DNA from 2 places in the Lysinibacillus sp. NPDC097279 genome. Region 1 is predicted to be linked to the other one. Evidence: a T-box and tRNA genes for the amino acid it is inferred to sense, from the RefSeq annotation. Region 1 holds a T-box; the other holds one or more tRNA genes.
The links. A T-box is a leader RNA that pairs with one kind of tRNA and senses whether it is charged. The one in region 1 lies ahead of tyrS (tyrosine--tRNA ligase), so its partner is inferred to be a tRNA-Tyr.
Positions count from the first base shown of each region.

Region 2: it has a tRNA-Tyr gene. The T-box ahead of tyrS (tyrosine--tRNA ligase) is inferred to sense a tRNA for this amino acid. The anticodon was not compared.

Region 1 is NZ_JBIWDA010000001.1:112,937-118,803, forward strand. Features, by position in the region: gene ACIQ1H_RS00485 (transglycosylase domain-containing protein) at 1-1,352, opposite strand, end outside; T-box leader at 1,455-1,657, shown strand; gene tyrS (tyrosine--tRNA ligase) at 1,730-2,998, shown strand; gene ACIQ1H_RS00495 (cobalamin-binding protein) at 3,085-3,894, opposite strand; gene ACIQ1H_RS00500 (iron-containing alcohol dehydrogenase) at 4,017-5,219, opposite strand.
Region 2 is NZ_JBIWDA010000003.1:438,612-444,478, reverse strand. Features, by position in the region: gene ACIQ1H_RS15750 (N-acetylmuramoyl-L-alanine amidase) at 1-1,708, opposite strand, end outside; gene ACIQ1H_RS15745 (C40 family peptidase) at 1,952-2,896, opposite strand; tRNA gene ACIQ1H_RS15740 (tRNA-Tyr) at 3,191-3,258, opposite strand; gene ACIQ1H_RS15735 (helix-turn-helix domain-containing protein) at 3,290-3,532, opposite strand; gene ACIQ1H_RS15730 (YvrJ family protein) at 3,539-3,700, opposite strand; gene ACIQ1H_RS15725 (sigma-70 family RNA polymerase sigma factor) at 3,681-4,322, opposite strand; gene ACIQ1H_RS15720 (M20/M25/M40 family metallo-hydrolase) at 4,686-5,867, opposite strand, start outside.

The sequences.
Region 1 (5,867 bases):
TTTGAACGGGTAGAGCGAGTTGCGTGGTTTACTTGACTCGTTTTAAAATCACGACCACCTAGGAAACTTAAAATTCGTCCTGTGCTATTTTCGATTAAAATACTACCCACCTGTACAGGCATTTGCACATCTATTTCCTCACCTGTTACAGGATCTTTGCCTTTACCTGTATACGTTTGTCCGTAATATTTAAAGTTATCTGCCGCTTTTTGCATGGCATCGTACATATCCTTATTAATAGTGGAATAAATACGATAGCCTTTTGAACGAACGTCGCGGTCAGCTAAGATTGAATATTTTTCTTCTAATTTACTTTCTGTTTTTAAGCGTTCTGGATCGATGCCATCTTCTTGCGCTAACTTTTCAGCAATAATTTGCTTCGCGCGGTCTTCCAGTTCAAACGTTAACCAAGGATAACGATCTTCTGGACGTGCTTCTGGCGAACGGAAGTCTTTTGTAATGTCGTAAGCGAGGGCTTCTTTATATTGTTTCTCATTGATGTAGCCTGCTTCTCTCATACGATAGAGTACCGTTTTCATACGATCGATGCCTAGTTTTAAAGCTTCTTCACTTTTTAGCACACCTGTATTTGTAAATGGTGTGTAAGTATAAGGTGCTTGTGGAATACCTGCTATGTAAGCGGCTTGAGGAAGTGTTAAATCCTTTGCCTTCACATTAAATATACCTTCAGCTGCGGTTTCAATACCTGCGATATTGCGTCCAGTTGCATTTCGACCATAAGGAATAATATTTAAATAGGCCTCTAAAATTTCTTCCTTTGTCATAAAGTGTTCTAAACGCATTGCTAGTAATAGTTCTTTTGCTTTACGCTCATAGGAAACTTCATTTGTTAACACTTGGTTTTTAATTAGTTGTTGTGTTAACGTAGAGCCACCTGTTTGCGTAGCAGAGTTCGTTACGTCCTGTAGTAGCCCTCGAATTACGGCTTTAGGAACGATCCCATTATGCTCGCGGAAATATTCATCCTCTGTTGCAAGTACTGCATTAATTAAGTCAGGTGCAACAGCGTTAAGAGATGTTTCACGACGTTCTAAATCCGTACGCAATTTCCCAATATAAATATTGTTGGCAAAATAAATTTCACTTGTTTCCTCATAGTTGAAAATAAGGTCTCGTAATTCATCTTTAGAGCGTAAAGGCTCTTCTTTTACAAGTGAGGCAAAATAGCCGGCGCCAACAGAACCAACAAATACTGTGCCTACCAATGCAAAGACTAAAAATAGTAAAAATAAGTTCCAGACTACACTGCCTGAAATACGTAATGTCTTCATCCATTTTTGTTCGAGTAATTCATCGATCTTTGCATTGATTTTCTCAATCCAATCTTTCAAGGTATCGACCTCCTAAAATCTTGTTTATTATAGCATATAATGAATTGCCTCGAACATAGTTATTGACATTGAAAGAGAATCGTATAGAATAATGCTTATAGTTTTCTAGTGATGAAGAGTTTGCAGTAGTGTCTATATTCCCTGTTTAGAGAGCTGGCGGTTGGTGAAAGCTGGTCATAATGTAGAGACGAATTACGTACTTGGAGCTTAGACGTGCGCGCCTGCGATAAAGGCGGTTGAATGAGAGGAAGATGGATGACATCTTCAAGCCGGGTGGTACCGCGTTAGTTATTAACGTCCCTGCATGCAAAATTTTTGCGTGTAGGGACTTTTTTGTTTCTACACGCTAAAGAAAAACAATTTAGGAGGAAGAAACAATGACAAACGAATTATTACAAGATTTAGAATGGCGTGGTTTGCTGTACCAACAAACTGACGCTGAAGGCATGGAAAAACTTTTGGCTGAACAGTCTGTTTCACTATACTGTGGTGTAGATCCAACTGCTGACTCTATGCACATCGGTCATATCGTGCCTTTATTAACGCTTCGTCGCTTCCAAAAAGCAGGCCACCGTCCAATTTTACTTGTAGGTGGTGCCACAGGAATGATCGGGGACCCATCTGGTCGCTCTGAAGAACGTCAACTTCAAACAGTGGAGCAAATTGACAAAAACGTGCAAGCTATTCGAGGCCAATTAGAGCGCATTTTTGAATTTGCAGAGGATGGAAATGGAGCGCAACTTGTTAACAACCGTGACTGGATTGGGAATATTAGTACAATTGAATTTTTACGTGATTACGGGAAATTAATTAATGTTAATTACATGTTAGCAAAGGATACGATTGCTTCACGTCTTGATACAGGTATTTCATTTACAGAATTTGCGTACACACTAATCCAAGGTATTGATTACAATCATTTATACAACAACTACAACTGTCGCATTCAAGTGGGCGGCTCAGACCAATGGGGCAATATAACAACTGGGTTAGAAGTAATTCGTAAAACACATGAAGAAGAAACAAAAGCATTTGGTATTACGATTCCATTAGTAACAAAAGCAGATGGGACGAAATTCGGTAAAACAGCTGGTGGTGCGGTATGGTTAGATAGTAAGAAAACATCTCCATACGAGTTCTACCAATTTTGGATTAATGCTGCTGATGCAGACGTTGTAAAATATTTAAAAATCTTTACATTCTTATCACAAGAAGAAATTAACGCATTAGCTGCATCTGTAGAAGAAGAGCCACATTTACGTAAGGCGCAAAAAGCTTTAGCAGAGGAAATGACACGCTTAATCCATGGTCAGGAAGCTTTAGATCAGGCTATTCGCATTACTGCTGCACTTTTCTCTGGCGATTTAAAAGCTTTGTCGGCTGAGGAAATGAAGGATGCGTTTAAAGATGTTCCTTCTATTGAAATGGCGAAAGAAGAGAAAAATATCGTGGATTTACTTGTGGAAGCAGGGATTTCATCATCTAAACGTCAAGCTCGTGAAGATGTAACAAATGGTGCAATTAGCGTGAATGGTGAAAAAATCACGGATTTAGAATATATCGTAGATGAAAAAGATCGCTTAGAAGATGCATTTAGCATTGTGCGTCGCGGTAAGAAGAAATACCATATGGTGAAATTCGGATAGATTGGGTGCCTGTCACTCACACAATTCTCACACAATTCTCACACAATTCAACATCCCCTCGTTACTTCGAGGGGATGTTTTTGTTTTTAGCATTCTAAAAAGGATGGCAGAGCTATTTGCTGATAGCTTTGAGGGTGTAGAAGCTGCGCGAGTTTTAGGGCGCCCTCCACAAGTCGAGGGGAAGGGCGACAGTACAACCATTCTTCCATTACATGAACATGTTGTTTTTGAACAGCCTGAAGTTCGTTGGCCTGTGGACGTTTCAATAAATGGGCTGGTTTAATGCGCTCATAGGCAACACCGACCCATGCCATTAAAATATAATCTGGATTACGTCTTATAATCTCTTCCCAGTCTGTTTGGACATTTGCTAACTCAATATCGTGGAAAAGATTTTGGCCACCTGCAAGAACGCTAATTTCAGTTAACCAATTGACCTTTCCAGGCGTAAAAATAGGATTTGGCCACCATTCCCAATAGAGTGTCGGTTTTTCTTGAATTGTTTGGGCAATCGTTTGAAGCTGTGCGATAAAGTGTAAATATTCCTCAGAAATCTTTTTGGCATGCTCCTCTACGCCACAAGCAATACCCAGTGTTATAAGGTCCTGAGCAATTTCATTTAACGAGTTGGCATTAAAGACGATGTGGGGAATGTTTCTCTCCTGTAATGCCTCTATGTTTTTTTCCATGCCAGGTACACTTAACGATGCAAGGACTAAGTCTGGCTTTAATGTCTCTAGTGCATCCATATCAATGGATAAGTCTGGTCCAAGCTTTGGCAATTCATGCACAGCTAATGGCCAATCTGAAAAATCATCAACACCTACAAGTTGATCGGTTAACCCTAAATAGGCAACAAGCTCTGTATTGCTAGGGCAAATTGAAATTAAACGCATATGTGTCCCCCCATATCTTTTTAAGAAAAGTATAGCTTTCACTAGACGCACATACAATAAGCGATTGCTTTTTGCTCAAAAAAAGACGTGCCTCATTGAGACACGCCATTGTTAAGATAATTTTAAGAAAGTGCAACAGCTTCAAGAGATGCTGATTTTACTACAGGTCCCATTGCTGCTGTAATGATTTGTTTAATGTCCTCTAATGTAGCTTTACGAGGATTTGTTGCAGCACAAACGTCTTGCATAGCATTTTTTGCTAAAATTTCGATATCCTCATCCTTCGCGCCTAATTCACGGAAGCCACTAGGAATATTCAAGTCTTTAGACAGTTTTTCTATGGCAGTAATTGCTTTTTCTGCAGCGTCACGTTTACTGATGCCTTCAATATTTTCTCCTAACAATTCAGCGATACGAGCAAAACGCTCAGTGCGCGCAGTTAAGTTGAAGCGGCAAACGTGTGGCAGTAAAATCGCATTACATACGCCATGTGGTAAGTTATAGAAGCCACCTAGTTGGTGAGCGATAGCGTGTACATAACCAAGTGAAGCATTATTAAACGCCATACCAGCTAAAAATTGTGCATAGACCATTTGTTCACGTGCTTCTAAATCAGCACCATTTGCGTATGCACGTGGTAAAAACTCAGGTACTAGCTGAAGTACTTTTTCTCCGCATGCATCAGTAATAGGAGTTGCGTCTGTCGATACAAATGATTCGATGGCATGTGTTAATGCATCTAAACCAGTTGCAGCAGTTAGAGCTGGAGGTAAACCAATCATTAACTCTGGATCATTAATCGAAACTAGCGGTGTAACGTGCTTGTCAACGATTGCCATTTTAACTTTACGTTCAGTATCTGTGATGATTGTAAAACGTGTCATTTCACTCGCCGTACCCGCTGTTGTATTAATAGCGATTAATGGTACCAGTGGGTTTTCTGATTTGTCCACGCCTTCATAGTCATGAATGCGTCCACCATTCGAAGCAATAAGTCCGATACCTTTTGCTGCATCATGTGCACTACCGCCTCCAAGAGATACGATTGAATCACAGTTTTCTGCATGATAGACAGCGATTCCATCTTCAACGTTTTGATCTGTTGGATTTGGTTCTGCTTTAGGGAAAATTGCAACATCAATTCCAGCTGCTGTTATGATGTTAGCAATTTGCTCTGAGAGACCTAGTTTGTGTAAGCCCTCATCTGTTACGATCAATGTCTTCTTCACTTCTAAATCATTTAAGCGTTTACCAACTTCTTGAATTGCTCCAGGTCCAAATAAGTTTGTTTTTGGCATTACAAATTGCTTTAGAACGTCTGACATATTTCCAACCCCTTTTAAAAAATTGTTATTGCTTGAATGATGGTGAACCACCTTTCGAAATCCATATTATTCTATTTTTTTTGAAAGTTCAAGACGAATTTTTATTAAAATTGTTAATTTTATTGCTGTTATTATTTCACAAAAAAGTAACTGATAACATGATATTATGGAAGTTAATTAGGAGTAGGATGGTTGATTTGAATACGTTTAAATAAATATTATCGTATAAAAGTAAAATATATTTTTTGGAAATTAGTTCTATTTACGAGGTGGAATGAATAGTAAATAAATGATATACGGTTGTTAATATAATGATAGTGTTTATGTTGTTTGGAAAGTGAAAAATTGCTATTTTAATGTACAGAAAAATTTACAATTTATTAAACTCTATTTTTTGTGAATTTGTCTGACAATTTTCCCTAATAAATAGAGTTGTAGAAGAAGGGAAGTTGAATGCTTTGAATGCAAAGTTCACAAGACTAATGTGCTTTATTTTTGATTGGCAGGCTATTGAGCATAAAAATGAAAAATTAGTCGGACGGATGTATGGAAAAAAAGGGTCATTACAAAATATATAAAAAGGGAATATAAAAACTGTTTATAGAACGTTGATGCTCTATCAAAACATTACCTTTTTACATTTAAATA
Region 2 (5,867 bases), on a different contig from region 1:
TGTTTAAGTTATTAACAATTTGGTTATTTACAAAAGTAGCGAGATCAACATCTTCTTGATACATATCTCCAGTTGTTACAGCATAATATGTTTCAGTACCTTGTGCAGAGGTGCTAGATGCTGAGTTGACATGTATACTAACGAAGATTTCGCCAAAGTTTGCATCGGTAAAATCAACACGGTCTTGCAATGAAGGATATGTGTCACCTGTACGAGTCATTAACACTTTCGCTCCAGCTGCTTCAAGTTTCTGTTTTACTAGTGTACTAACTTTTAATGTAATAGACTTTTCTGAAGTAGAACCTACTACAGCTCCAGGGTCCTTACCACCATGACCAGGGTCAAGGATGATAATACGATTTTTCAGTGCATTACCACTTTGGTTTAATAGTTTTAAGTAAGATTTATGCACATAGCCTGTTTGTCCATCAAAAGTAATTTGAGCCCAGTAGCCACTAATGCTGTTAACATGCACATAGTCACCTTTACTTAATTTACCTAGTACCGTAGAAGTTGAGTTCGCTTCTTTGCGGACATTTAAACTATCAACAGTTGCGCGACCTAGTAAGTCTCCTGCCACTGGTGGAGGAGTTGGATCTGGTATAGAAGGTTGTTCTACTTCCACATCCTCTGTACTATTTGCAACAATATAACCTGGTAAACCATTTACTACTGTTAAATAGTAGCCATTAACCGTTTTATAGACAGGCAGTTTAACATTACTATTGATTGTTGAAATTGTTTTAGAAGATGAAGTAGCCTTCACATAAAGATTGATACCTTGTGTTGTCTTCACTTCTTTTTGGATTTTTCCTAACGCATTACCGTCCGCATCTAAAAATTGTGCGTACGTTTTATAAATATAAGCAAATGCACCTTTATATGTTACTTTTAACCAGTCTCCTTCAACTGCATAGACTGATAGTTTTCCACCTTTATCGACTGTACCTACAATGTTTGTACTAATTGAAGAGTCTTTTGATTTACGGATATTCAAGCCATCTGTTGTCACTTGAATTAAACCGATAACCTGTGCTGTATCTGGAACAGTAACACCTTTTACAGGTAACTCTAAACGGTATTTTTCACTTTTAGCACGAGCAACAAATAATGCGAATTGTGCACGTGTTACTTGGCTATTTGGATTATAGTTTTGACCGCTTCCTTTTGTAATACCATTATAGTAAATCGTATTGATATATTGAACGTAGGGATGTGTAATACCTACATCAACAAAAGGAGAATCAATATTTTCGTATTCACTTGCGTCAAGCTTAAATGCCTTTGTTAATACATAACTCATTTCATCGCGAGTTAGAGGCTTGTTCGGTAAAAACTGACCTGTTGTATTTGTTTTAAAGTACCCTAGCTGTATAGCACGTTCAACGTAGCCTGAAAGCTCGGTACCAACTGTTACATCTGAAAAATTGGATTTATTGACAACTAATGGTTTGTTGCCAGAAGCAACAACGGCCATTTTTGCAACTTGTCCGCGTGTCACGTTATTATAAGGCTTATAATACGTTTTACCATTTTCCGTGTACCCTTTAATAACACCTAAACTAACTAAATAATTGATCTCTTCATAAGCTTCATGCTTTTGGGGTACATCTTCAAAACCACCACTAGCATTTGCACTATGTATCGTAAACATAGAAGCTGAAATGAATAAGACGCATAATATAAGACTGATTTTTTTAAAGTACAATGTCTTATTTCCTCCCTTCATGTTCTCGTGTTATTGTGTTCATTTTAACAAAAATTCACATACAAAACTATCATAGATTGTAACTATTCGACATTTTTTTATATCACCCCATTTCATATAGATTCATAAAAAGAAGAGAGCCTGCAAGTGCAAACTCTCCTCCGTCTATACGTTATTTAAAAGAACTTCCATGCATTGCTTCACTTCAAACGTAGCCCTTGTCCGAAGCGAAGTAGAAATTGATTACTTATTCACTTGCTTAGCGCGCTCGATAAATGTTTCAAGCTGAGAAATTTTTAACATTTCATCATAGCCGAAATTACCGTTATCTTTACCTGATGTAATACCGTTTGATGCGATAATTGAAATATATTCTGTTGCCCAATAGTTTTCAGGAACATCAGCAAATGTCACAACATCACCTTTATGCTCAAGACCAAAAGCAACTACTAATACTTTTGCAATTTGTGCACGAGTCATTGGAGAAGAAGGATTAAATTTGCCGTGATCATCACCTGTAAAAATACCTAACTTCGCTACAGCAGAAATTGCTCCAGCATGTGCATAAGTAGGTTTTACGTCTGCAAATGATGTGTTTTTATCAGATGTATCTAAATTTAAAGCTTTTGCAATTTGTACAGCAACTTCAGCACGTGAAGCATATACTGAAAAGTCAATTGCAGCGTCTTTTACTTCAGCAGTCGCTACTTTTGTCACTTCAGCTTGTTGTTCTGCGTCAAAATCTGCTACACGTTTAGCACCAACGTAACGAGAACTCCAATAATATGGATCGTTTACATTAGAATAGCTAACACCTTTACCTGTTTGAGAGTGAATCATTTTACCGTCACCTATGTATATCGCTACATGTGAGATACCACTACCACTCGTGTTAAAGAAAAGTAAATCGCCAACTTTTAGATCACTCTTCGCAACCGCTGTACCTTGCTGATATTGAGAGCTTGATGTACGGTTTAGTTTAATGCCTAAATCGCTGAAGACTTTAGAAGTAAAGCCAGAGCAATCTAATCCGCTAGTAGTTGTACCACCATAAGCATAAGGAATGCCTAAATATTTCGTCGCTGTTTCAGTAACTTCATTTGCAGTTGCCGCTTCAGCGTTATCTATTTGAATTGTTGAAAATAACATAAAAGATGCAAAAATCGGTAATAACCATTTTTTCTTCATAAGTTTGTTATACCCCTCTCAAGGAACTTTTTTGCCTATACATAGACTATCACAAATGAAGGTATTTTAATTTTTCAATTGTGTAACGGTTTTAAAAGTAAAAAAAAAGCTGATATACCAACACTTTGTGGTTTATCAACGCTAAAATATGGGTATTAATTAATGGGTATTCCGGCTTTTTGTAACATTCCTGTAATATTAGCCACGCTTTGTTACAATAGAGTGCCTGTTGAAGTGCCAGGCACTCAAACAACTCAAACAACTCAAATAATTCAAACAATTTCTAACGACTTTAGGTGGCACTCGGATTTGAACCGAGAAAAATGTTTTACAAACTTTGCCTTACCACTTGGCTATGCCACTACGATTTTATTTATTAAAGATGAAAACAACCTAATTATTTTGTTCATTATACCGTTTCTTCAAATCCCAAAATCCTGGGACGGAATTCACATCATATTTTCGTATAGTATTGATGAGCTTAATAAGTAAATCCTGACGTAAATCCTCTCTAAAATGCGGATGGGTTTGATAAAGACAATGTTTCACTATAGGCTCAAAATAATTAATTACAGTTAATAAAGCTTTATCATCATATTTTGACTTTTTTACTAAGGCAATTAATTCTTGTGACATCTCCCTTCAGTCCTTTCTTACGTTTTTAATAAGGTCCGATAATTTATTAATGCTTAATTCAAGATTTTCAATTTTTTTTTCGAATCTAATAAAAAGGTAGACTGTTATTGCTATTGGAAAACCAAAATTTCCGATTATCATGATCCAATCAGATGGTTCTGTTATCATCAGAAATCCCCCTTTTTTCCCCATGACTTTTAATATACATCATCATATTTTCCAAAGCTTTTTTATGGGTCTTAGAGACAGCTTGCTGTGTTTTATTTAATCTTCGTCCAATTTCCGTATCGCTTAAACCTTCTGCATAAGCTAAACTAATTATCTCCTTTTGCTTTTTTGTCAGCGAATTTAATGCATCATACAATATCGGGCTTATTACATAATCATCTAAGTTATCCTTTAAGTTGACCTCACTAAAATGGCCTTCAGCTTGTTCGTCAGCTACTAAATCGAGAAATGTTTCTTGTCCTTCATTAGCATTAATCGTGGCGTCTAAAGTAAGAGAAAATCTAGATTGTATAAGTCTCAATTTTTTGTCGAAATTAATTGAATTAAACTTTAGAGTTGAGGAAATATGAGAAATAAAGCGAATTTTAAAATAAAAATGTTTAAATAACATATCTAATTCTTTCATATTCTCCATAGTTGGGTTTAATATGGTATCCATGTACTTTTCTTTGTTAGTTGGTATTTTCAAAAAGGAAATTACCAACTCGTTATTTAATAGCTGTTGATTTTCACCTTCAAATTTTTTAATTCTTTCTTCATCATCCCTTTTATTTTCCAACATCCAAAGCACTCCTTTTAAGAAGCATACATTCACTTCCAAATTTTAAAAAGAGCATATGTTCTTATTTCGAGTAAAAAAAAGAGTGTAAGTTCTTTTTCAAAGTAAACCATTTGTCCTTAAACCTAGTTTCTCTATCTTATGATTATTTTATCGATTTTATTATTTTCTTAAAATCACCTCCTTTTCTTATTGTATATAGAATAAACAATCTAAAATAAAACAACCTTTCAAAAAAAATTGTCAGTGCCAGTCACTCAAACAATTTCCAAACAATTTAATAAGACTATAAACAAACTCGAAATTGCTCGAGTTTGTTTATAGTCTGAAGGCACTTCTACTGCAGTATCAATGATTATAACTGGCTCATGAACCAAGTAGCTTGTCTATTACTAGTTTCGTTAAATTAGGCATGATTTCCATTGTATATTTTAATTCCGTTCTTTCGTATCTGTTATGTGCATCATAACCATACGGTCCAATATTAATTGCTGGAATATTTAAATCCCTAATGGCCTTATAATCCACAAAATGTTTTGTCCCCCAACTTGGGTTATTGTTCATAACGGATTGAATGCTATCTTCATCGTCATTAATTGCTACACAGCTCATATCACAGATATAAGGAAAATAATTTCTTTGGACAATCGGCTTATTATAATGTGGTTGCACTTTTTCGATTGCATAGTCTAAAGCGATTAATAGATTCTTTTCCTTTTGATTTTTACCAGTCACCTCTACACGTGGTGAATATAGTGACGAATAAAAAAGAATAATAGCAGGGCTTTTATCCTTTGCCCATTTCCAAGTTTCTTCTACAACTCTCGCTGAAAACATACGTACATCTAGTTCTTTATTTGCCAATAAGTTTTCTTTAAAGTTCTTCATATGCTCTTTATAACTTTCACCAGCTTGTGAAATAATTGATTGCTCTAGTTCTTCATAAAATAACACCCTTGTTTCCCAAGGTAATTTTGTATATTCCTGTTCACTAATTTCACAATACCGCTTATAATGATTATTTAAATTTTCCACTACATTATTAAAGGCAATTTCTGCTTGATTTTTCAACTTATCAAGAACATCTTTAGGGGACCATGATTGCACAAAGAAATTATAATATACATAGGAAGCAAGTGCTGTTTGCACAGTATATGTTTCTTTAAAATCCGTTTGCTTCAACGTTACTGGTGGCATAGGCGTTTCACCTAATGATTTATCGCATAGCTCAGGATTATATGCAATTTGTCTAGTTAACTCTGCAGCAATATAGTTAGGATCAAGTCCTTCAAAGCTTGAGCCAACGTGACTTTCAGCTCCAGTTATATAAAATGAAGGAAGCAGCTTCCCAACACTGCCTTTATAAATATATCTATTTTCATCGCCTTCATATCTAGGCGCTACAAAATCCGAATTTATTAACGCTTCATATTCAAATCCATATTCGTCTCTAAGTTGTTTTAAATCATTTAAGCCTGATAATACACCGTGCGAGCTATCTTCCTCATCACATTCAGCAAAAAATACAATATTTCCTTTTAATTCTTC